DNA from 3 places in the Paenibacillus sp. FSL R7-0189 genome. Region 2 is predicted to be linked to each of the others. Evidence: predicted binding sites of a transcription regulator. Region 2 holds the regulator's gene; each other region holds the start of a gene.

Region 1 (7,515 bases), 3.1 Mb from region 2:
CATTCAATACAAATGCTAAACGTAACGCAGTCGCAGAAGAGGACTTTGCTAACGTATTCTCAGATGTTAACCTCGGCGACACACGTCTTGGCTCAAGTACAAATGAACGTGCGAAGGCTTTGAATGATATCGTTTTGATGATTAACGAGTTCACTTTCAAAGATGATTCAGGACGTGACATTTTGGGTGACGTGTACGAGTATTTGATTGGACAGTTTGCTGCCAATGCTGGGAAAAAAGGTGGAGAATTCTATACACCTCATGAAGTTAGTCAAATCCTAGCAAAAATTGTCACTATTAATGCAGATAGTACTGGAGATCAATTCCGCGTATATGATCCTACAATGGGATCAGGTTCACTTCTTTTGACAGTTCAAAAAGAATTGCCAAATGGTGATGAAGAAGGAAGCGTTGATTTTTACGGCCAAGAGTTGAATACTACGACTTATAACTTAGCTCGCATGAACTTGATGATGCATGGTGTTAACTATCGCAACATGGAGTTGAATCGTGCAGACACACTTGATGCTGACTGGCCATTTGCTGAAAAAGATGGCACACAAATTCCTTTGAAGTTCGACGCAGTCGTAGCTAACCCCCCATATTCTCAAAATTGGGATATAAAAGACGTTGACCGAGAAAAAGATACACGCTTCAAGGGTTATGGTGTAGCACCAGCATCTAAGGCTGATTATGCTTTTGTTCTTCATGGACTTTATCATTTAGACAAAGCAGGAACAATGGCTATCGTGTTGCCGCATGGTGTACTCTTCCGTGGTGGATCTGAAGGTAAAATTCGCAAGAATATTATCGATAATAATTTATTAGATACGGTTATTGGATTGCCAGCTAACTTGTTCTATGGGGCAAGCATAACAACATGTGTGCTAGTGTTCAAAGGGCGTGAAGCTCGCAAGAATAAAGATATTTTGTTTATCGATGCTTCAAATGAGTTTGAAAAGGGTAAGAACCAAAATAAACTCTCTCCTGAAAACATCAATAATATTATTGAAACTTACAGTAACCGTGAAGATGTTGAGAAATATGCTCATGTGGCATCTTTGGATGAAATCAAAGAAAATGATTACAATTTGAACATTCCACGTTATGTCGACACGTTTGAAAAAGAAGGGGTTATTCCACTTTCACAAGTGGCTCAAGAGTTGACCGAAGTTAAAGCAGAAATTGCGAATTCATATGATAACTTGTTTGGGTTATTGAATGAGTTGCAGGGGACAACTGATGAATCCAAAAAAGAACTGAGTAAATTTATCAGTCTTTTAGGTAATAGTATTAGAAAAGAGCTAAGGAGAGTTTAAACCTTGGCTCTTTTCACAAGTGCGTGGGAACAGTGTATGGAAATAAACATTGCTTCTTCACCGTAAATAGGTTGCAGATCAAGAAGAGGTAATTTATAAATTTGTCAGGTGTAATAGTAATTGGTAAGAGTTGCATTTCATAAAACATTGTGGTTACATAGTGTAACTACAGCATTAGGTTTGCTGCCAACATACACAAGACTTATGCCCATCTAAAACAATATTATGTAAAAATTTTGTGTTCTAGTTGAGCTCCACCGGTTAAACACCCGAATTTTTGAGTCTAACTCACTTAACATGCTGCTGTCTTAGTTTCGCTGCTTTTTCCTCAATTTTCTTAGCCTTCACTTGTTGCATCGCGACAGCTTGGCGGAACTGTTTTGGAGCTAAATCAAAGAGACTCCCGTGCATACGTCCTGGTAGGTGCCAAACTCATAACGCTGTAGGCACTCTGCTTCCAACAAACTGTGAAACGACTTAATATGCGCATTCTTGTTGGGTGTCTTTGGCGGGATTCTCTCGTGCATGATCTTAATAAAAGAAAAAGCCCGTAATGTCGGGCATTGAGTAACTATGATCTAACTTATCTCCGAGAAATATGTGACTTAAAATCCTGCGGTGGATGACCAATATATGGGTTAATTTCCGGTCCTCGGAATTCAAGGCTAAGTAGCATGAGTCTTGTGGTATCCAATAGACACACAGGACTCAGGTAAACCACCTTTTCGCAACTTGGATAAACAAGTCGGAGGAGGTATTTTTGTTGTGTATGAAACCTTACAAACTTGTTGACGGCTTGTTGACGAACGTCGTCAACAAGCAATCAAACTCAAACAAAATGAACAATACGAGTTGGTTAAAACCCTTATAAATCAAGGGTTTTAACCAACCCGCACATGTTCCCGCATACGGTTCATGTAGAATCGGTGGCGTTGTTGGTGAGGGATGTAACAGTGATTCAACCCCCTTTACTTAAATGAGTTTTCCAGTGTCTAGGAAATTTGAAGGGACCCTTGTCAAGTAGACACTAAATAATTGGGCAATTTTAATTCCACTAACGGAAAATGATAAAAGAGCAGCGAGTTAGACGAGCGTCCTAGGCTCCAACATAAAAAACCGCCCTGTTCGCAATGTTGCTGATGAACTGCACCCCAATTGTTAGACACAACTAACATTTGGAGGTGCAGTTTTTTTATGACCAGGTACAGTACAGACGAAAAAATCCAAGCTATTATGCGTTATAAAAAGGGATCCGAGAGCTTGAAAACCATTGCAAAATCAATCGGGATTCACCATTCTGTCTTTTCAAACTGGATTAGTCAATATGAGCATCATGGTGAAGAAGCTTTTAAAAAGGGCTATACATCATATCCTGCACAGATTAAACTAGACGTACTTAATTATATGAACGAATTCGGGACGTCTGTTAGAGAAACGGCTGCGATATTTAATATTGCGAGTCATAGTACCATTTTAAGCTGGCATAGAAGCTTAGAGTTACATGGAATGGACGCCCTACAACCAAAGAAGAAGGGGCGTCCATCCATGAAAAAAGAACCTAATAAACGAAAGATTCAAACGTTAAAAGAAGGGTCTGTTGAGGCATTACAAGCAGAGGTAGAGCGTTTGAGAATGGAAAATGCATATTTAAAAAAGTTGAATGCCTTAGTTCAAAACAAGGAAAAATCACCAAACAAGACAAAGCACGAGTAGTCTATGAACTAAGGAACGAATTTTCGGTGAAAGCACTCCTGCAGCTAGCAGATATCCCTCGTAGTACGTATTATTTCGTGGTAAAAACGTTTGGTATGCCCGATAGAGATAAGGAGCTAAAAGACGTTATTCAAGCGATTTACGAGGAGCATGAGGGGCGTTATGGTTATCGTCGTATTCGTGACGAGTTAGAGAATCGAGGACACCATGTGAATCATAAAAAGGTACAACGCTTGATGAAGGTATTGGGTTTAAAGTGTGTGGTACGTATGAAGAAATATCGTTCCTATAAAGGGACGATTGGCAAACTCGCACCGAACATATTAGAACGTAACTTCCACGCTGAGAATCCAAATGAGAAGTGGGTTACGGATATTACAGAGTTTAAATTATTTGGAGAAAAGCTGTACTTATCTCCAATTCTAGATCTATATAATGGTGAGATTATTACGTATACAATCGGTTCAAGGCCGGTCTACTCGCTTGTTTCAACGATGTTAGATCAGGCATTCCGACGATTAACCGATGAAGATAACCTCCTTATTCATTCTGACCAAGGCTGGCACTATCAGATGAAGCAGTATCGTCATGCCCTTGAAGAAAGAGATATCAAGCAAAGTATGTCCCGTAAAGGTAATTGCTACGACAACGCCATCATTGAGAACTTCTTTGGTATCATGAAATCTGAATTTCTATATTTAAAGGAATTCGAAAGTATCACACATTTCAAACAAGAGCTATCAAAATACATCGATTATTACAACAACAAGCGAATTAAGGCAAAACTAAAAGGCCTGAGTCCGGTACAGTACCGAACTCAGGCCCAACAAGTCGCTTAATTATATACCTGTCTAACTTTAAGGGGTCACTTCATTCGCAATGTTGCTAAACAGGGCGGTTTGCTATGTCATAGAGGGCAGCTTGAAAGTTTGCAGTCAACCAGCACTCTACAAGTTATCTTGCACGTTTTTAAGGCTAACTCTTAATAGAGCAGTTACACAAAAAATAAGATTACTCTGCTACAACTTGTTTGCCTGCAATCCGGCCGAATGTGAAGATATCAGCGATGGCATTACCGCCAAGACGGTTTGTACCATGAATGACCCCTGTTACTTCACCTGCAGCGAACAACCCAGGGATGACTTCGCCTTTTTCATTCAAAACGCGAGTCTTCTCGTCGATCACCAAGCCGCCCATTGTATGGTGAACGGAGGGTACAGCTTTTTCGATGTAGTAAGGGCCTTTTTCAAGAGATTTCAATCCACCGCGATGTTTGAAATCAAGGTCTTTACCTGTTTTCGCATAATCATTTACTTTATTAATCGTTTCTTTCAAAGTGTTCACGTCAATTTTAAAGAAATCAGCCGCCTCTTCAATCGTATCGGCTTTAAAGAGCAAGCCTTGTTTAACGAGTTGATCGTATTCGTCTTGATGAACTTCGATCGTTTTACCAATATCCTCAATGCCTTGATTCCATAATTGATACGTATATCCACCCGTTTGGGCAAGAATTGCTTTAGAAATAACGTCACGACGTTCTAATTCCTCAACGAAGCGCTTGCCTTCTTGGTTAATCAGGATCGCACCATCGAAGCGGGAGTCTGCAACCAGGGAAATAACACCTGTCTCAGGATTACAGATTGGATACGTTTGAATACTCTCCATGTTTGTCAGTTTGGCGCCAATCGTTTCTGCCATAACGATACCGTCACCTGTAGATCCTGGTGTATCGGTAGTCATATATTTTTCATCCATTGTAGGGTTATACTTCTTACGCATCTCTACATTGGATCCAAAACCACCGGTAGCGATGATGACGCCTTTGTTCGCATGGAATGTGATCTTGTCGCCAGTACCCGAAGTCGCAGTTACACCTGTTACTTTGCCGCTTTCGTCCTTCAGCAAGGTTTCGGCTTTCATATTCGTTTTGATCGTGATTTGATCAGCGTCTGTTTTGGCTTTTAACTTAGTAATCAATTCAACACCTGTATGACCTACAGGAATCAACGCACGTTTTCTGGAATGGCCACCAAATTGGAACAGATGATCAGGTAAGAACTCTACCTTGATATCATCGCGCAGCCATTCGGCAGATGCTAGAGCATTGTCGGCAAGAATACGAACCATCTTTGGATCCCCGAGGTTGTCTCCGCCTTTCATCGTATCATTATAGAACAAGTCAGCCGTGTCATCTGTGATGCCAAGAGCACGTTCAACCCAGTTGTCAGGCGCATTCATCTCACCACCGGAGATCAATGTGTTGCCGCCAACAGCTGGCATTTTCTCGAGCAGAACTACATTAGCTCCAGCGCTCTTCGCTTCGATAGCCGCACTAAAGCCAGCACCCCCGGCACCGATGACGACAACATCATAGGTTTGCTCGACTTCTTCTTTGTCTTTGCTTCCACTGACTGCAGCGCCAGCGACAAGGGTAAGTCCAGACTTCGTAATTGCATCTTGAATGGCTTCGAGATATCCTTTGCTTGTAACTGTAGATCCGCTAATGGCATCAACTTTTGCGCTGTTAGTTGCCATGACCTCTTGCTTGAGCTGCGTATAAACAGGTTCTGCAAGTACTTCATTTTCCTTATGCTCTGTCACTTTAATGTCAGTGATCTTGTTATCTAATAAGGAGACTTGTACTTTAATATCGCCATGTTTACCTTGCCCAACTCCTTCAAAGACTTGAACTCCGTTTGCATCTGCAGCGGGCTCTGCATCTTTACTGCCGCAAGCAGCAAGCGTGAACATAAGACTGAGGACTAGTAGAATAGATAACAGCTTTTTCGTGTGAGTTCGCATAATATCTCCTTCATTCTGTTGTGGATTGGTTACATACACTAGGGAGAGGAAGATTTGCTAGGCAAATCCTTTATCTCTAGCCTAGACATGAATGTTATTTCATGTGAAAATATGCACAAGACCTATTATAGATTTAGTACAGCATTATGTATTTGCACAGATTAGTGTTTTTTTGTCTTTTTCGGGCATGTAAGAAACGGATATTGTGAAGGGCTATGATTACAATGAAATCAATTCACTTAAAAATTACGTTAATCGCAGGAGGCTGCTTCTTGCTGCTGTTCGTTGCATTGCTTGTAACAATATATTTGGAGATGAACCATACGGTTGTCCCTTTGAATAAGAACTTAACGCAGCAAGTGGTTACTGCACGCAGCGACCAGATTGATTATTGGTTTAATCAGCGCATTGGAGAGATAGACATGCTTGCTTCTCTAGCTTCGGACCATCAGTGGACACGAGATGAATTGCTGCAAGAGTTCGATAAGTTCGAGGCGAAGAAGAAAGTAGAGTACGAATCCATACGCGTGGTGGATATTCACGGAAATTCCTGGTCAGCAAGGGACAAGCCTTTTTCGATACTAAACCGACCCTACTATCGAAAACTGCTGAATTCAGATTCCAATTATGTGGTAAGCAATCCGATCGTATCCAAAGCGAATGCAGCCGAAATCGTTGTCATTCTTTATCGCGTGAATCCATCGGTGAATGATGAGGTAGCTTATATTGCCGCAGCCGTCTCCGTCAAGAAGATGAGGGAGATTGCTCAAGATGTAATGCTATATGACCAGTCAGGCCAGCTTATCGTCGATTGCAGAGAGCTGGGTGAAGAAGATGGAGCGGAGGATACAGCAGATAAGAAGAACATGAGTGTATTTGAGGCTCCAATTCAAAATGTGGAAGGCTGGAAGTTAGTACTCAAAGTACCGAATTCAAGTCTATCGTTAGCGGTGATCAAAACCCAGCGGACTGCATTGCTGGTAGGCGTTCTTATCGGTAGTGCGTTTATCGTCTTTCTGGTGCTGCTTGCTTCTTCCATTATTCGTCCAATTCAGTTGCTTCGCCAGGTAATGGAAAATGTGCAGAACGGCAACCAAACCATACGAGCAGATGTTACGCGCTCGGATGAGATCGGTGATCTTGGACGAAGCTTCAATGACATGCTTGTTCAATTATACGCTGTGGAGCAGGACCGAAAGGAGATGGAACTCAGACTGATTCATGAGCAGATCAAGCCGCATTTTTTATACAACACATTGGATACGATCCAGTGGATGGCAACGGAACATGGAGCAGACAATGTGGTGGAGATGGTGGAAGCGCTTAGCGCGTATTTCCGATTAGGGCTTGGCACAGGCAGTCCCTACATTCTGCTTGATCAGGAGTTGTACCATGTCGAGAGTTATCTTCATATTCAAGGTGTGCGATATGAGGAGATTCTGGACTACGAGCTTCGATATGATGAAAAGCTTGCTCAGTGCCAAGTTGTTCGCTTCATACTGCAGCCTTTGGTGGAAAATGCGATTTATCACGGGATTAAGCCACTTGGGGATCAAAAGTGCAAAATTTCGATTACAGCATATAAACAGGCCGATTATTTGGTCATTAAGGTTGAAAATAATGGGGTTATGATTCCGGAAGAGAAGCTTGAGCAGATAAATCAAGCCCTTCTTGATGATAC
Region 2 (7,515 bases):
ATATTTTTTTCTTTTCTTCTAAATCCTCAACGATTGTTTCGATAACCATGTCACAAGAGCTCAGCTCTGCGAAATGTGTCACTTTTTGAATGCGGCTAAGAATCAGCTTTTTCTCAGCTTGAGTGATCGCCCATTTCTCCAGTTGCTTATCTAGACTTGTCTCGATCATTTCGTAGGAGTAGTCCAGTTTCTCAGGGGTTTTCTCCACCAGCAATACATCCAGGCCCTTGGCTGCCAGCATTTCGGCAATCCCTTGTCCCATTGTGCCACCGCCGATGACACCAATTTTCTTGAAATTCATAAAAAAGTCTCCATCCTTTCAGGTATCTATACTTTTGTATTGTACCTTGTCTGTCGCAAAAATTTATAAAGCCCGACATATAATGATATCTTAGCATGCCTGAAAAGTAAAAAAAAATAACCAGCATAAATATTTATGCTGGTAAACGCACGCTGTCACGAAATTGACATCGAAATTGCTCTCCGGAGAGCACTTCTTCCTTCATTAAAATGTCAAGGGAGTAATCAAATACATTTCGTTGCTTTTCAAGGTGGTCGTGAGTACGTACTATCAACTCATCCAATATTTTACTGTTTTCCTTCATAAGTTCTTCAGTGGTAACCATTTCCAGCTTGGCGATACCCAACGAAGTCAATCCGGATTTCATCATGGTTTCGACAATATTCAGGGCCTGATCAAAATCGCCACGCGAACCTGTGCTTCGTCCGCCATAATACATTTCTTCTGCAGCCGCTCCACCAAGTGCGATCATAATCTGATCTTCTAAATAATCCTTGGTGTACAGATACTGCTCTTGCTGAGGATTGTGACGTACATAACCAAGGGCTTGCCCCCGCGGAGTCAGTGTAACCTGACTAACACTTCCCGGACGCAGCAGCTCAGCCATAATGGCATGTCCCAATTCATGGATTGCCACCCGCTTTTTCTCTTCGTGGTTAGTTTCTCTGTCCGTTTTTTCCCCCATCATAACCTTGTCAATCGCCATCGACAGATGCCGCTGCTCAACCTCTGTCAATTCCTCACGCATCATATAAATTGCTGCCTCATTCATAACACTTTCGAGCTGAGCACCGGAAAAACCATAGGCTTCTTCGGAAATTTTGTCGAGGTTCACATTTGCATGAAGCGGCTTATTTTTGGCATGCAATTCGAGAATCGATTTACGGCCTTTTTTATCAGGCATGTCGACTTGAATATGACGGTCAAACCGGCCAGGACGCAGCAATGCTGAATCAAGCATTTCTTTACGATTAGTGGCTGCTACCAGCAGAATGCGCGGCGTTTCGTTGTTATAGATCCCGTCCATCTCGGTCAACAGCTGATTCAAGGTCTGATCATATTCTCGCTGCTGTCCGCCTTCACGCTTACCGCCAATTACGTCAATTTCATCTATGAAAATAATAGCGCTTTGCTTGTTTTCCTTAAGGGCGCGGGTACGGGCATCCTTAAACAAATCGCGGATACGGCCGGCACCGACACCTACGTACATTTCTACAAACTCACTGCCTGATGCTGCCACAAATACAGAGTTCGTATAATGTGCTGCTGCTCTAGCCATAAGGGTCTTACCTGTTCCTGGAGGGCCTGTAAGCAGAATCCCTTTCAAAGGCCGAATCCCGAATTTGCTGATTTCCTCATGCCGGATCAAAAAATCCAACGCTTCACGAAGCTCCTGCTTTGCATTGTCTTGCCCGCCAATTTCTTCAAAAGTGAGCTTTGAAGGTCCATCCTTCTTGCGTTTCTTCCCGGCACCTGCATTTACCGCAAGTCCGCCTCTTAAATGAGCAATGATAAGTAAAGCCGTGAGCATCCCAGCAGCAATTACAATCGGGAATATATTAATGCCTAGAAAAGCCATAAAAATAAACAAGACAGGAACAAATCCGATTAGAATTTCTTTAAGGTATTTAGGCATTATTCCATACCCCCAATGTCGCAGGTTTACGCGGCAAAATAATAAATTTGCTTTCTTTTCCATTACTCAAGCTTACATAGACATTATTGTCGTCAATTTCTGTTGAGGCTATCACATTTTTATATTGCGGATATTGCGCTTTGAGTCCATCAAGTTCTGTGGGTATAAGTGTATATTTACGGCTCTCCATGGCTTCAGCTACAGAGAACATCGCTTTATCCCAGTATTCATCCAGCAGTTCACTGGAGTTCTGTTCTACATCAAGTTTCAGTGTACGTCCATCAATCATCGATTTTCCTTCTTTGGAGACGTACTGAACCAGTTCACGTAATTTCGTGCCTGGCTGGAGATCAAGTTTCAAAGTGACCTCATTGCGGTTAATACTGATATGAGAATTATTGACGCCCTCATATTGAGATACAATCTTCTGAAGTGGTTCCTGCATTGCAAACTGACGATACAAAAAGAAGCCACCAAACAATAGAGTAGCCGACAGTAGAGACGTTATCAGCACAGGTACAAGACGTAATTTCAAGAAACGTCCTCCTCTCAAAGATGACAAAATATAAAGCTCATTATAATAATCTATAGCTATTTGAGAGCTCATCAGAGAGACTGAAGTCTCTTATTGCTGTTCTAATTACAAGTAGTAGTATATCACAGGTGTATATACTAATTTCAAAATAAATGTGAATATATTTAAAATTTAATTTTTTAAAAATTTCCATCAATACCAAATATATTCCTCACTTTCGACAAAACCGGCCTTGATTTTTAATCAATCGGCTTATTTTTGTATGTGAATTTAAAAGAATATTCGGTGATAACTACCCATTCAGTATATCACTTAGTATATCACTTTTGTACATCAAATAAATGTAAACAAGCGAACTTATAATAAGTTCGCTTGTTTACTATGCCACCCTTAATTTCCTTATGTTCGGCTTAACTTTTAGGTAAACTGTAACCTTCACCCATTCGGGACCCATCCGAAAACCGATAAAATTGATAATAATACCGACCGCTCTGTTTATAAAAAAGCTGCCAAGCATACTCTCCGTTATATACTCCCGGCAGCAAGCGTTCAATCGTTATGTCCGGAAGATCAGCTTTGATAATGCCGCGTATTTGGGCTTCCGAGGTTCCTTTACTTAGTTCCTCAGCAAACACTGCGTCGTCGCCTTCAGCAAATTTTCCATCTACCGTAAAGCGGACCCAGACCATAAGAGCAGTCCCGGCTTCATTTTTTCCTGTTAAAACCCAGTACACTGCATTTTCATCCCAAACCGATTTTTGTGCTTTGGTTACCTCTGTTAGACCCGCTCTGGTTTTGGCAACATCCTTAGCGATATCACGCTCGTTCCATTGATCTTTCATAATATAGGCATAGAACTGGATAAGTCCAAACCCCAGGAGCAGAATCAGAACTGACCCCAGGAGGATCCATTTTTTCCTTTTCTTCAAGGTACAGCTCCCTTTCTAGTAATATATCTTTTTTGATTATATAACACACCTGCGTGTTTATCCAAAATTTCATAATTTTCTAGCTTTCCCAGTCTTAAAAATGCACAAAAGGCCGCAACTTTTGCTAAAAGCAAAAAGTCGCAGCCTATTATTTATTCGTTATTCTCCAGACTTAACGCTTCAATAAACCTTCGAAGGCTTCTTGCGCTTTACGCCGGATAGCTTCCTCATCCAGGGTTAAGCATTGTCCATGCTTGATGACCTGTTTACCATTCACCCACACATGCTCAACATCCTTAGCGCTAGCAGAGTAAACTGCATGAGACAACAGATCTGTGTGTGGCAGCAAATGCGGCTGATCGATATCAATAGCAATGAAATCAGCTTTCATCCCTACAGCAAGTCTGCCTACATTATTTAAAAAGATGGACTGCGCGCCATATTCTGTAGCCATACGCAGAGCTTCTGGAGCAGGGACAGCCGTTGGATCACCGCTGACACCCTTATGAATGAGAGCTGCAAGCCGCATCTCTTCAAACATATCCAAGTTATTGTTACTTGCCGCGCCATCCGTGCCAAGAGACACCTTCACACCAGCTTTTAGAAGATCAGTAACCCGAGCCACTCCGCTAGCCAGCTTCAAATTACTGCCCGGATTATGAGATACACCCACATTATGGCGAGCCAAGATCTCAATCTCTTCATCATTTAAATGAACACCATGTGCAACTATCGAGGGACGTGTGAACATTCCAAGCTTCTCTAAGTGAGCTACAGGACGCAACCCGTAATCCGCCACATTTTGTTCCACTTCACGTTTCGTTTCGGACATATGCGTATGCATCGGTAAATCCAGATCATGCGCTGCCTGCACGAACTTAACCAGGAAGGCAGGAGGGCAAGTATAAGGGGCGTGTGGCGAGATCATAGTAGTAATTCTACCGTCAGCCTTTCCATGCCAGTTACGGGCAAAAGAAATCGCTTCCGCAAGCTTGTGATTCTGTACATCCTCTGGACATAACCCGATCACACCACGCATCAATACGGAACGGATACCTGATAACTCAGCTACCTCGGCTACTCGGTCCATATGATCATACATATCGAGGAAGGTCGTAGTTCCACCCTTCAGCATTTCCAATACAGATAAGGAGGTTCCCCAGTATACATCATCACCGGTGAACTTTTCCTCCATCGGCCACATTTTCTCCTGAAGCCACACTTGTAGCGCTAAATCATCTCCATATCCACGCAGCAAAGACATCGCCGCATGACCATGTGTGTTTACAAGTCCAGGCATGAACAGCAGACGGCTGCCATCAACCACTTGCACTCCAGCTTCCATCTGAGGCTCTTCTTTTCCTATGTAAGTGATTAAATCATCTTCAATAGTCATATATCCACTCAGAACCGGCTCATCCGTTCCCGGAGTCAGAAAATACCCGCCCTTAATTATCGTTTTATTGTTGTTCATGTTCGCTTTCTTCCTTTCCATCCCGCAAGTAATAAGCAAGACTTTGCAGATCAGTTGTAAAATCAGCTGCATGCACCCGGATATTCGGTGGTGTCTTCAGAATCACAGGGGCAAAGTTCAAAATCGCTTCAATCCCAGAAGAAATGAGGATATCTGCTACATTTTGAGCTTCTGAATCAGGTACGGTAATAATGGCAATGCGAATACCTTGCTCACGAATTGTGCTGCCTAGTTCATCCATCGGTTGCACAGTAAGGGAGTTGATCTTACGTCCAACCTTAGGAGCGTACGAATCAAATATAGCCGTGATTTTCATAGTATCTTTGAGATATGCATTGTAATTAGACAAGGCATGTCCGAGATTACCTGCTCCAACTAAAGCTACATTAAGCTGTTGATCCAGCTTCAGGATATGACGGATTTTCTCAATAAGATACGTTACATCATAGCCGATACCTTTTCTGCCGAAGTCACCAAAATATGCTAAATCCTTACGAATCTGTGCGGGATTAAGATCAAGCTTTTGCCCAAGTTCCTGAGAGGAAACTGTTAATATTTCGCGATTCTGGAGATCATTCAAAAAACGCAAGTACACAGGCAGTCTGCGAACAACGGCTTCTGATATTTTATCCGATTTCATATTTTCCCTCCTAAAAATAGTAATGTTCTTGTGAAAATCCATATTCAAACGTCTACCTCTCCTTATTAAGGACGGTACTGTAACACACCGCCCTTAAGGATAAGGAGGAGCTAAACTGAAGACGAGCGTTTTAAGAAGCGCCGCCATCCTCTAGCCATTCCGCTATGCGAGGGACCATTTGATCAGTAAGCATATGCTCCATTTTGGGACCAGGCAATGAATAAAGGAAATACTTCCCGTAATGAGATTCAATAACCCTCGTATCATAAACAATAACTATTCCGCGATCCTGCGCCGTGCGAACCAGTCTTCCGAATCCCTGCTTAAAACGAATAACCGCTTGAGGAACAGATAATTTCATGAACGGATTCTTCTTCTGGGCCTGCAATAACTCAGACTTCGCTTCCGCCAACGGGTGATTCGGCGGTTGAAACGGAAGTCTCACGATGGCCAGGCAAGTCAGTGCTTCACCTGGAATATCTACACCTTCCCAGAAGCTGCTCGTCCCCAGCAGAACGGATGCTGCACTGTCCTGAAAGCGGCGGATCAGCTTGCTCCGGCTGCCACCTTCCACGCCTTGACCAAGCACCGTAATCTCTTGTGAGGCTAAAGCCTCTTTAAGCGGATCATATACCTGACGCAGCATTTTATAAGAAGTAAACAGAACCAGCATCCGCCCACGTGTTGTTTTAGCAGCTTCCGATAATGACTGTACGAGTGTATCGACAAATCGAGCATCGCCCACACTCCCCTTCACACTAGGAAAATCACGCGGTATAACTAGCAGTGCCTGCTCGCGATACTTAAAGGGGGATGGAAGGAGTGAGGTCATTAGACGTCCCTCTTCCGCAGCTTCGTTAAGTCCGAGATTATCAATCATAAATTGAAAAGATTTATCTACAGACAGCGTCGCCGAGGTAAGCACGATGCTTTTTTTCTTATCGAAGAACAACTCTTTAAGCTGGCTGCTAACATCCACAGGGACGGCATACAGCTGTAGTGATTTGCTGCGGTAATTTCCATTTGCCTCCAGCCAATATACTACATTATCGTCATTCAGCCCCATAAAGAATCTTACTTGCTCACGGATGGAAGCCAAATCCTTAAATAAACCGCTAATATCAGTAACAAGACTGTCTGCTGAGGATTGGCTTTCCTGGTCACGCATCTCGTTAAGCATTTTATCACCCTTACGGATGATATCGCTTAACGTCAGATTCATAGTGTTCTCTAGCGCAACTAATTCATCCCAATCCTTCGGCTTACGGGCGGGAAGCAACCGCATAACCAGTTGTCCCGCTTCCCCCGCCCCTGCATCACTGCGTTCCGGCAAAAGGCTGAACAGCTTGTCGCTGAGTGCATCCCAGGTTTCTTTGACGGTAAGCAGATCCGGGTAAATCCGATCGATGACTCCGCTCCATTCTGAAGCCTCTTCACTGCCTGACGACTGTAATATCTGGCGCAGAGCAGGAAGCTGTCCGTTTCGGCTATCTTTATACAGTCGCGATAACGTGTGTGCCACAGTGAAATGCTTCATATGCATGCCAAGATGTTTACCAGCCACATCTTCTAAATGATGTGCTTCATCAATGACAAGATGCTCGTAAGCCGGAAGCAGCTGGTGCCCAGCCTTAACATCTGCGAATAGCTTAGAGTGGTTTGTAATGACCACGTCAGCAATCCCAGCTTCATGCTTAGCCCTATGATAATAACATTTGCGGAACCACGGACAAGAACGGCCCAGACAGGAATCGGTATCGCTTGCCACCGTCTCCCAGAAATCACCGCCCCGGCCGCTTAAATTCAGCTCTTCATCATCCCCTGATTCACTTTGAGTGAGCCATACGATCATCTGAGCGGCAGTAAGCGCATCTTCCCTTGGGCTTATAAAGTCCTTTTTATTAATTTTATGCTCAAACTTACGCAGACACAAATAATGTCCTCTTCCCTTAAAAATAGCAGCTTTAAACGGAAAAGGAACTACCTGCGTTAACAAAGGG
Region 3 (7,515 bases), 2.6 Mb from region 2:
CAGGGACTTTAGCCTGGTCTAGTCAAACGCCTTTAAGGATCGAAATAGGCAGTGGACAGGGGCCAATATGGGATGATCTTTAAAAAAGACAGCCCCTAAAGGAGATCTATCGATTCCTTTAGGGGCTGCTCCTTTTTATTTTCTATTTTCCACTAGGTAATAATTTATTCAATAAGATCGCTGCCAATGAAGCAGCTAGGATAGGTGAGCCTAATAAATACTGCACGAATGTAGGTAAAGAGTTCAAGTAGTCACCAGGAATGAGTACCAACGCCAAGGTGATGATCATAGGTAAGGCAATAATGTACATTTCTTTTTCGCCGATAGTTACATTCTTCATTACTTGCACACCATTAATTGCGATGATGCCGCAGATGATGGCGAAGACGCCGCCGATTACAGCGGATGGAATGGAAGAGATCAAAGCGGCGAGTTTACCAGAACAACCAAAGAGGACAAACCATCCTCCTACAGCGAGAAAGACCCGGCGGCTGGCAACACCTGTAATGGAGATGATCCCTGCATTAGTTGAATAACCTGTAACAGGAGTCGAACCGAGCACAGAGGCAATAAGACAGCCAATTCCTTCTCCAATTACGCCGCGGTTAATATTTTTGTCTGTCAAAGGTTTATTGATTACATTGCTGACCGCAAACCAGGTGCCTGTTGTTTCAGCCAGCAGCACGATATAAATAATAACCATGGTGATAATAGCTGAAAAGTTGAAGGAAAAGCCGAAATCAACAAAAGCGATCCGCGGCATGCTAAACCATTTAGCGTTGCTTATCGCTGAGAAATCTAAAACGCCCATAATATTAGCCGAAATACATCCGACTACTAACGCCATCATTACGGAAAGAATTCGGAAGATAGATCCTTTATTACGGAACAAAGTACCGAGAATCACAAAAATAAGCAGTGTAGCGCCTGAAATAAGGGCTAATAATACGTTTTGATTAATTGAAGCGCCGGAGGCTCCGTAGATATTATCTCTGATCGCAACAGGCAATAAAGATAGACCTACAATGAAAATGATTGTGCCGCCTACGATAGGTGGGATAAAGTTTTTGACGATTTTATTAAAAATTCCAGCATAGCCCAAAATAATAACCAGGATGGCCCCGATTAAGCTGGCACCTAACACGGAGCTCCAACCGAGCTCCCCGCCACCACTAGCCGCATAAATACTGACGATCGCACCAAGCGGAACATAAGAAGGACCTTGAGCGATAGGCAGCTTCATACAGAAATAGGTTTGCACAATCGTTGCAAGTCCTGCGGCAATAAAGGTGGATTGGATTAACGCGCTGGACTGATTGGGTTGTAAGCCGATTAACATCGCAATAAGGAATGGCACTACATAGACATCCATAGCCAATACATGTTGAAAACCGAGAATGACGGATTTACTAAATGAAACTTTTTCATCGGGTAGGACAGTTAATAGCTGTGATTCCAAATGTGCTTGCTCTTGTACGTTTGCTTGTGTTTTCACTCCGATGCCCACCTTAAGTTTTTTAGTTTAATTAATCTTTAACGCGAATGAACTTTTTCACCCTGTACCCAGACTTCACGGATATTTTCAGGCCGGGCCAGATACATTATCTTTTGAAAAATATCTTGCAAATCCTCATTCTCATCAAAGATGGGCAATTTCGCCGACGGTAATTTCGTATCAATAATTTGAACATCCCAGGTATAACCTTCTAGTAACCGGCCGATAGGTAAGCTTAAGCTTTCCCCGCCGCCAGCGGTAGCAAGATAAAAGGATTCATGGATCGTAATCCGTGATCCGGGTACTCCGCGATTTGGTGCAGACAGGGAAGGATTCACACCATCCTCCAGCATTCTTGAAGACATTACGGCTTGTCTAATGTTATCGAAGAGACTAGGTGAAAAACCTCCGGAAATATCAGAGCCTAAACCAATCTCCACGCCTTTGGCATGGAAGTCAGCGATCGGAATAACACTATTGGCAAAATACGCGTTGGATATCGGACAATGAGCAATAGCTGTTCCTGTCTCTGCAAACAAATTCACATCATCTTCATCTAAAAAATTACAATGTGCCATTACAGATTTATCACTGAGCAGACCAAAATCATGCAAGGCAAAAGCATCGTTCTTCTGGAACCGTTCTTGCACATAACCGTGCGCCCAATCACTTTCACTACAGTGCGATTGAACATACGTATCATATTTAGCGGCTAGTTCTCCCAAGCCTTGTAAAGCCTCATTAGTGCAGCTTGGAATGAACCTTGGTGTCACTACCGGATATACGCCTTGTTTAGTAGATTTAGCGAGTTCTTGTACAGCTAGTATAAATTCTTCCGTATCCACTAGTGCGGTGTGGGTGTCGGAGTCGCGGTAATTCTCAGGATTTCCCTGCGGATCGTCCATAACCACTTTTCCAACGAGTCCACGTTGCCCTTTTTCCGCACATATTTTAGCCAATAATAAACTGGCCTCTTTATGCACCGTTGCAAAATAAAGTGCTGTAGTTGTTCCGTTTGCGAGCAAAGTGCCAACCACGTCATCGTAGACTTTTTTTGCAAAAGCCAGGTCCGAGAATTTAGACTCCAGTGGGAAGGTATAAGTATTTAGCCAATCATAGAGTGGAATATCTAATGCAGTTCCAGATTGAGCCCATTGTGGCGCGTGAACATGCAGGTCGATAAAGCCGGGCAAAAAATACTGGCCTTCAGCTAATACATGAAAATTGTCCTGACCTTGATAAGCATCAAGCAAGGGTTGATAGTCGGGGTGCTTCGGTGCAACAATCATTTCTATCATCCCATCCGTGTTGATACAGAAGAGATGGTCCTTTAAAATTTGAATTTCTTTTGGGGATAGGCTAGAAAATGAAGTGCCTAGGAATATTTGCATATATTTTCTCATGATTTCCGCCTTAATGTTCGTCTTTTGGTGTGCATTCGTTATTATAATCCGTGAAAAAGGATAAGTCCAGACCAAAAGTCGAATAAAGGCGTAATTGACGGATAGGAGGAGCGGAGGAATTGAAACCGAATATGACGCATAGACGTCATGTTCGCTATGCTAGAATACAGAAAAAGATAGGGGGAAGTAAAATGCCAAAACATGAATATAGAAAGCATGAAAAGGAGTTATATCAACCCAAAGCTAAGCCGCAATTATTAGAAGTTGGGAAACAGAAATTCATCTGTATAAAAGGTAAAGGTAATCCTAATCATGAGGATTTTTCAGAAAGAGTCGGGGTTCTATACTCTCTGGCCTATGCGGTGAAAATGATGCCTAAAAATGGATTTACTCCGGAGGGTTATTTTGATTATACGGTATATCCACTCGAAGGATTATGGGATTTGACAGAGGAAGGTAGAAATCACAAGGATTTAATAAAAGATGAATTACTATATACAATAATGATAAGACAACCGGATTTTGTAACAAGAGAGACGGTAGAAAGAGCTTTTGAGATAGTAAATAAAAAGAAACCTCACCCCCTATTGAAAGAGGCATATTTTGATGAATTAGAAGATGGCTTATCGGTGCAAATCTTGCATATTGGTTCATATGATAGTGAACCTGAATCATTCCAACAATTAAAAATGTTTATAGATGAAAACAATTATGTGCTAAAAACGCTTGTTCATAGAGAAATTTATCTGTCGGATGCTAGAAAAGTAGAACACGATAAGTTGAAAACCATTTTAAGATATAGAATTAATAAAAAATAGCAGGTCGGCTTCGATTCCTTTACGGTTATAGGAAATGAATGCGGTTACCATCTTGTGATATAATAGATGAAATCGATAGATAGTTTGAGAAAATTGGATTAGGAGTGTTGCCTGGATGAGAAGATACAACATTTGGCGCCCGTTGATGTTAATTATTGTTGCTGTACTTACAAAAAGCTTGGTCACTAACCTGTGCATTTTGTTTGGTATGCAGGCTGAAGCAGCGAGTAGTATGGGAACGCTGGGCATGGTCATTGCCGGTTTAGTGATGTACAATCGCATGACAAATCGCCGTCGTAAATAAGGTGGCCGGATAGATTATAAACGTCTGGTTATTATGTTATAGTAAAGATTGAAATAAAACTTGTATCGACCTGAAAAGGAGTACTTCATGACACAGTTTGTCTACAAACAAATTATTGATGACTTAAAAATGAAAATTTTTGCTGGGCAGTTTCCCGATATGAAATTACCGGATGAACGAACGCTTAGTGAAACTTATCAAGTGAGTCGTAGTTCTATTAAAAGTGCTCTGACTAAAATGGCAAATGCCGGCATTATTTTTAAAAAGCGTGGCTCAGGGACATTTATAAATCCTTTATACATAAAAAATGAATCTATTTTTAACTACGAAGGCTCTAATTTAGGTGTCACCGACAATTTTCAAATGAATGGGAAGAAGCCAAAGATTAAAGTTCTGAAATTCGAGGTCATTCCACCAACGGAAGAACTGCAACGGGATCTGTTTTTAGGACCACATGATTTTGTATACAAAATCGTTCGCTTGCGTCTTTTTGATGATGAACCCTTTATGATTGAAACGGGTTATATCCCAATCAAAATCGTGCAGAACTTAAATCAGACTATTATTGAAGGATCTATCTTTAATTATTTGGAGGATTCACGGAACCTGGCGGTAACCAAATCCTTTTTATCGATATCCGCAGAACCCTCTGAGGCTACGGATCAAGAGCTGCTGCATTTGCAGGCGAATGAACCAGTAAGCATTATGGAAGGGATTTTCTTTTTAGATAATGGCACACCCTTTGAATTCTCCCATATGCGCTTCCACTATAAATACTTAAAATTTAATACCTTTGTGTCCGTTCATTAAAAGTAAGACTGGGGAATTTTTCTCGGTCTTATTTTTTTTATTTTGCGCAAAATAGATGAAGGACGAGTAGCAAATATCCCCGCAAACTACAGCCCATATTTTTACATATATATTAATATTGACGTATTTTTACAGACAATTGACACCGTTTTTCATACTATGTTCATATTTTCACAAAATTGGACCGTATCATTTGTTGAAAAGGTTGAATTAATTTTTGGCGGCGGTATGATGTACTTGTGGAAGAAATTACTGCAATGTAGACACAGAAAAAATTTTGGGGAGTGGAAGAAATGGTATTATCCATGGATGTTGATTACTCATCAAAAACTTATTTAGAGAAGCTTGATGCATACTGGCGCGCAACTAACTACATCTCTGTAGGTCAACTGTATTTGAAAGATAATCCGTTGTTAAGAGAACCGCTGAAAGAAGCAGACGTAAAGATTAAGCCAATTGGACACTGGGGAACTATTCCCGGCCAGAACTTTATTTATGCCCATTTGAATCGGGTCATTACTAAATATGATTTGAATATGTTCTATATCGAGGGTCCTGGTCATGGCGGTCAGGTCATGGTTTCGAACTCCTATCTCGATGGTAGCTATACTGAAATTTATCCGGAAATTACACAAGATATCTCAGGTCTGAAGAAATTGTTCAAACAATTCTCTTTCCCAGGTGGAGTTGCTTCCCATGCTGCCCCTGAAACACCTGGATCGATCCACGAAGGTGGCGAATTAGGTTATTCTCTATCCCACGGTGTAGGTGCAATTCTGGATAATCCAGATTTAATCTCCGCTGTTGTTATTGGCGATGGAGAGGCTGAAACTGGCCCATTAGCGGCTTCATGGTTCTCCAACCGGTTCATCAATCCAGTTACTGATGGTGCAGTTCTGCCGATCTTGCACTTAAATGGTTTCAAAATCAGTAACCCAACGATTCTGTCTCGTCAATCCAAAGAAGAAATTACTGCATACTTTAAAGGTATGGGTTGGGAACCGTTCTTCGTTGAAGGCGAAAATCCTGATCTAATGCATCCAGAAATGGCTAAGGTGCTTGATACCATCGTAGAAAGAATTGAAGCGATTCAAAAGAATGCACGTGACAACAATGACCTTACGCGTCCGGTTTGGCCAATGTTGGTCTTCCGTTCTCCTAAGGGCTGGACGGGTCCAAAGCAATGGGATGGTGTTCCGAATGAGAACTCGTTCCGTGCCCATCAGGTGCCGATTCCAGTGGATCAAAAGAATATGAAACATGCTCCAGCGTTATTGGAGTGGATGAACAGCTATAGACCAGAAGAATTATTTGATGACAATGGTCGTCTGAACGCTGAACTTGCTGAGATTCTGCCAACTGGCGACAGACGTATGGGAATGAACCCAGTTACTAATGCTGGCAACCAGATTAAAGATCTAAACTTACCCAATTTCCGTAAGTTCGCACTTGATAATTCCAAACCAGGTGAAGTAATAGCACAAGACATGGCCGTTCTGGGTAAATACATGAAAGATGTTATCTCTCTGAACGAAGAGAACCGCAATTTCAGAATTTTCGGACCGGATGAAACAATGTCCAACCGTCTGGGACCTGTCTTTGAAGTGACGAAACGTCAATGGTTGGATCAAGTGATTGAGCCGAATGATGAATTCCTAGCTTCTTATGGCCGTGTTATCGATTCCCAATTGTCTGAACATCAGGCAGAAGGTTTGCTTGAAGGTTACGTATTGACAGGTCGCCATGGTTTCTTTGCAAGCTATGAAGCTTTCTTGCGTGTCGTGGATTCGATGATTACTCAGCATTTCAAATGGCTGCGTAAAGCAACAGATCAAAGCTGGCGTGCGGATATTCCATCATTGAATGTGGTAGCAACTTCAACTGTATTCCAACAAGACCACAATGGTTACACTCACCAAGATCCAGGTTTGCTAGGTCACTTGGCTGATAAAAAACCAGAATTTATCCGTGAGTATTTGCCGGCTGATGCGAACTCCTTGCTGGCTGTCTTTGACACCGTCTTAAATGACCGTCAAAAAATTAACTTGATCGTTTCTTCCAAACATCCTCGTCCACAATGGTTCAGTGCGGATGAAGCACAAGAGCTGGTGGATAAAGGACTGAAGATTATTGACTGGGCAAGCACCGATCAAGGTGGAGAGCCTGATGTTGTCTTTGCTTCTGCAGGTACAGAACCAACTATCGAAAGCTTGGCTGCAATCTCTATCCTGCATGAAAAACTGCCGAACCTTAAGATTAGATATATCAACGTGGTAGACTTGTTGAAACTGAGAAGTCAAAAATTAGATCCGCGTGGCTTATCTGACGAAGAGTTTGATCAATTTTTCACAAAAGATAAACCAGTTATCTTCGCTTTCCACGGATATGAAGGTCTGATTAAAGACTTGTTCTTTGATCGCCATAACCATAACCTGCACGTACACGGATACCGCGAGAATGGCGATATCACAACACCATTCGATATGCGCGTATTGAATCAAATGGACCGCTTTGACTTGGCGAAGGAAGCTGTTCTGAGCTTGCCTAATGCTAACGACTATAAAGCGATCGCAGATGAAATGGATGCTATCGTTAAGAAACATCACCAATTCATTCGTGAAGAGGGTATTGATTTGCCAGAAGTAGAGAACTGGGTATGGAAAGCTTTGAAATAAACGTATAGCC

Evidence for each region. Region 2 encodes Rex, which represses fermentation and respiration genes when NADH is low (regulators of the CRP and FNR family bind a similar motif). Its sites were predicted from a motif close to TTGTGAAATATTTCACAA; they were not measured.
Region 1: MKY63_RS06965 (flavocytochrome c) is a predicted target of Rex. The motif match lies at 5,936-5,953, and genes of this name have one in related genera.
Region 3: MKY63_RS09345 (phosphoketolase family protein) is a predicted target of Rex. The motif match lies at 4,990-5,007, and genes of this name have one in related genera.

Annotation. Positions count from the first base shown of each region.
Region 1 is NZ_CP150223.1:1,622,847-1,630,361, reverse strand. Features, by position in the region: gene MKY63_RS06975 (type I restriction-modification system subunit M) at 1-1,319, shown strand, start outside; one part of gene MKY63_RS06970 (IS3 family transposase) at 2,514-2,967, shown strand; one part of gene MKY63_RS06970 (IS3 family transposase) at 2,967-3,871, shown strand; gene MKY63_RS06965 (flavocytochrome c) at 4,044-5,834, opposite strand; gene MKY63_RS06960 (histidine kinase) at 6,107-7,515, shown strand, end outside.
Region 2 is NZ_CP150223.1:4,768,223-4,775,737, reverse strand. Features, by position in the region: gene MKY63_RS20810 (3-hydroxyacyl-CoA dehydrogenase NAD-binding domain-containing protein) at 1-301, opposite strand, end outside; gene MKY63_RS20805 (AAA family ATPase) at 435-1,937, opposite strand; gene MKY63_RS20800 (hypothetical protein) at 1,930-2,472, opposite strand; gene MKY63_RS20795 (DUF5590 domain-containing protein) at 2,883-3,401, opposite strand; gene MKY63_RS20790 (amidohydrolase) at 3,574-4,875, opposite strand; gene MKY63_RS20785 (redox-sensing transcriptional repressor Rex) at 4,862-5,515, opposite strand; gene dinG (ATP-dependent DNA helicase DinG) at 5,646-7,515, opposite strand, start outside.
Region 3 is NZ_CP150223.1:2,191,816-2,199,330, reverse strand. Features, by position in the region: gene MKY63_RS09370 (solute carrier family 23 protein) at 143-1,495, opposite strand; gene guaD (guanine deaminase) at 1,534-2,898, opposite strand; gene MKY63_RS09360 (GyrI-like domain-containing protein) at 3,018-3,716, shown strand; gene MKY63_RS09355 (hypothetical protein) at 3,832-4,020, shown strand; gene MKY63_RS09350 (GntR family transcriptional regulator) at 4,108-4,830, shown strand; gene MKY63_RS09345 (phosphoketolase family protein) at 5,124-7,505, shown strand.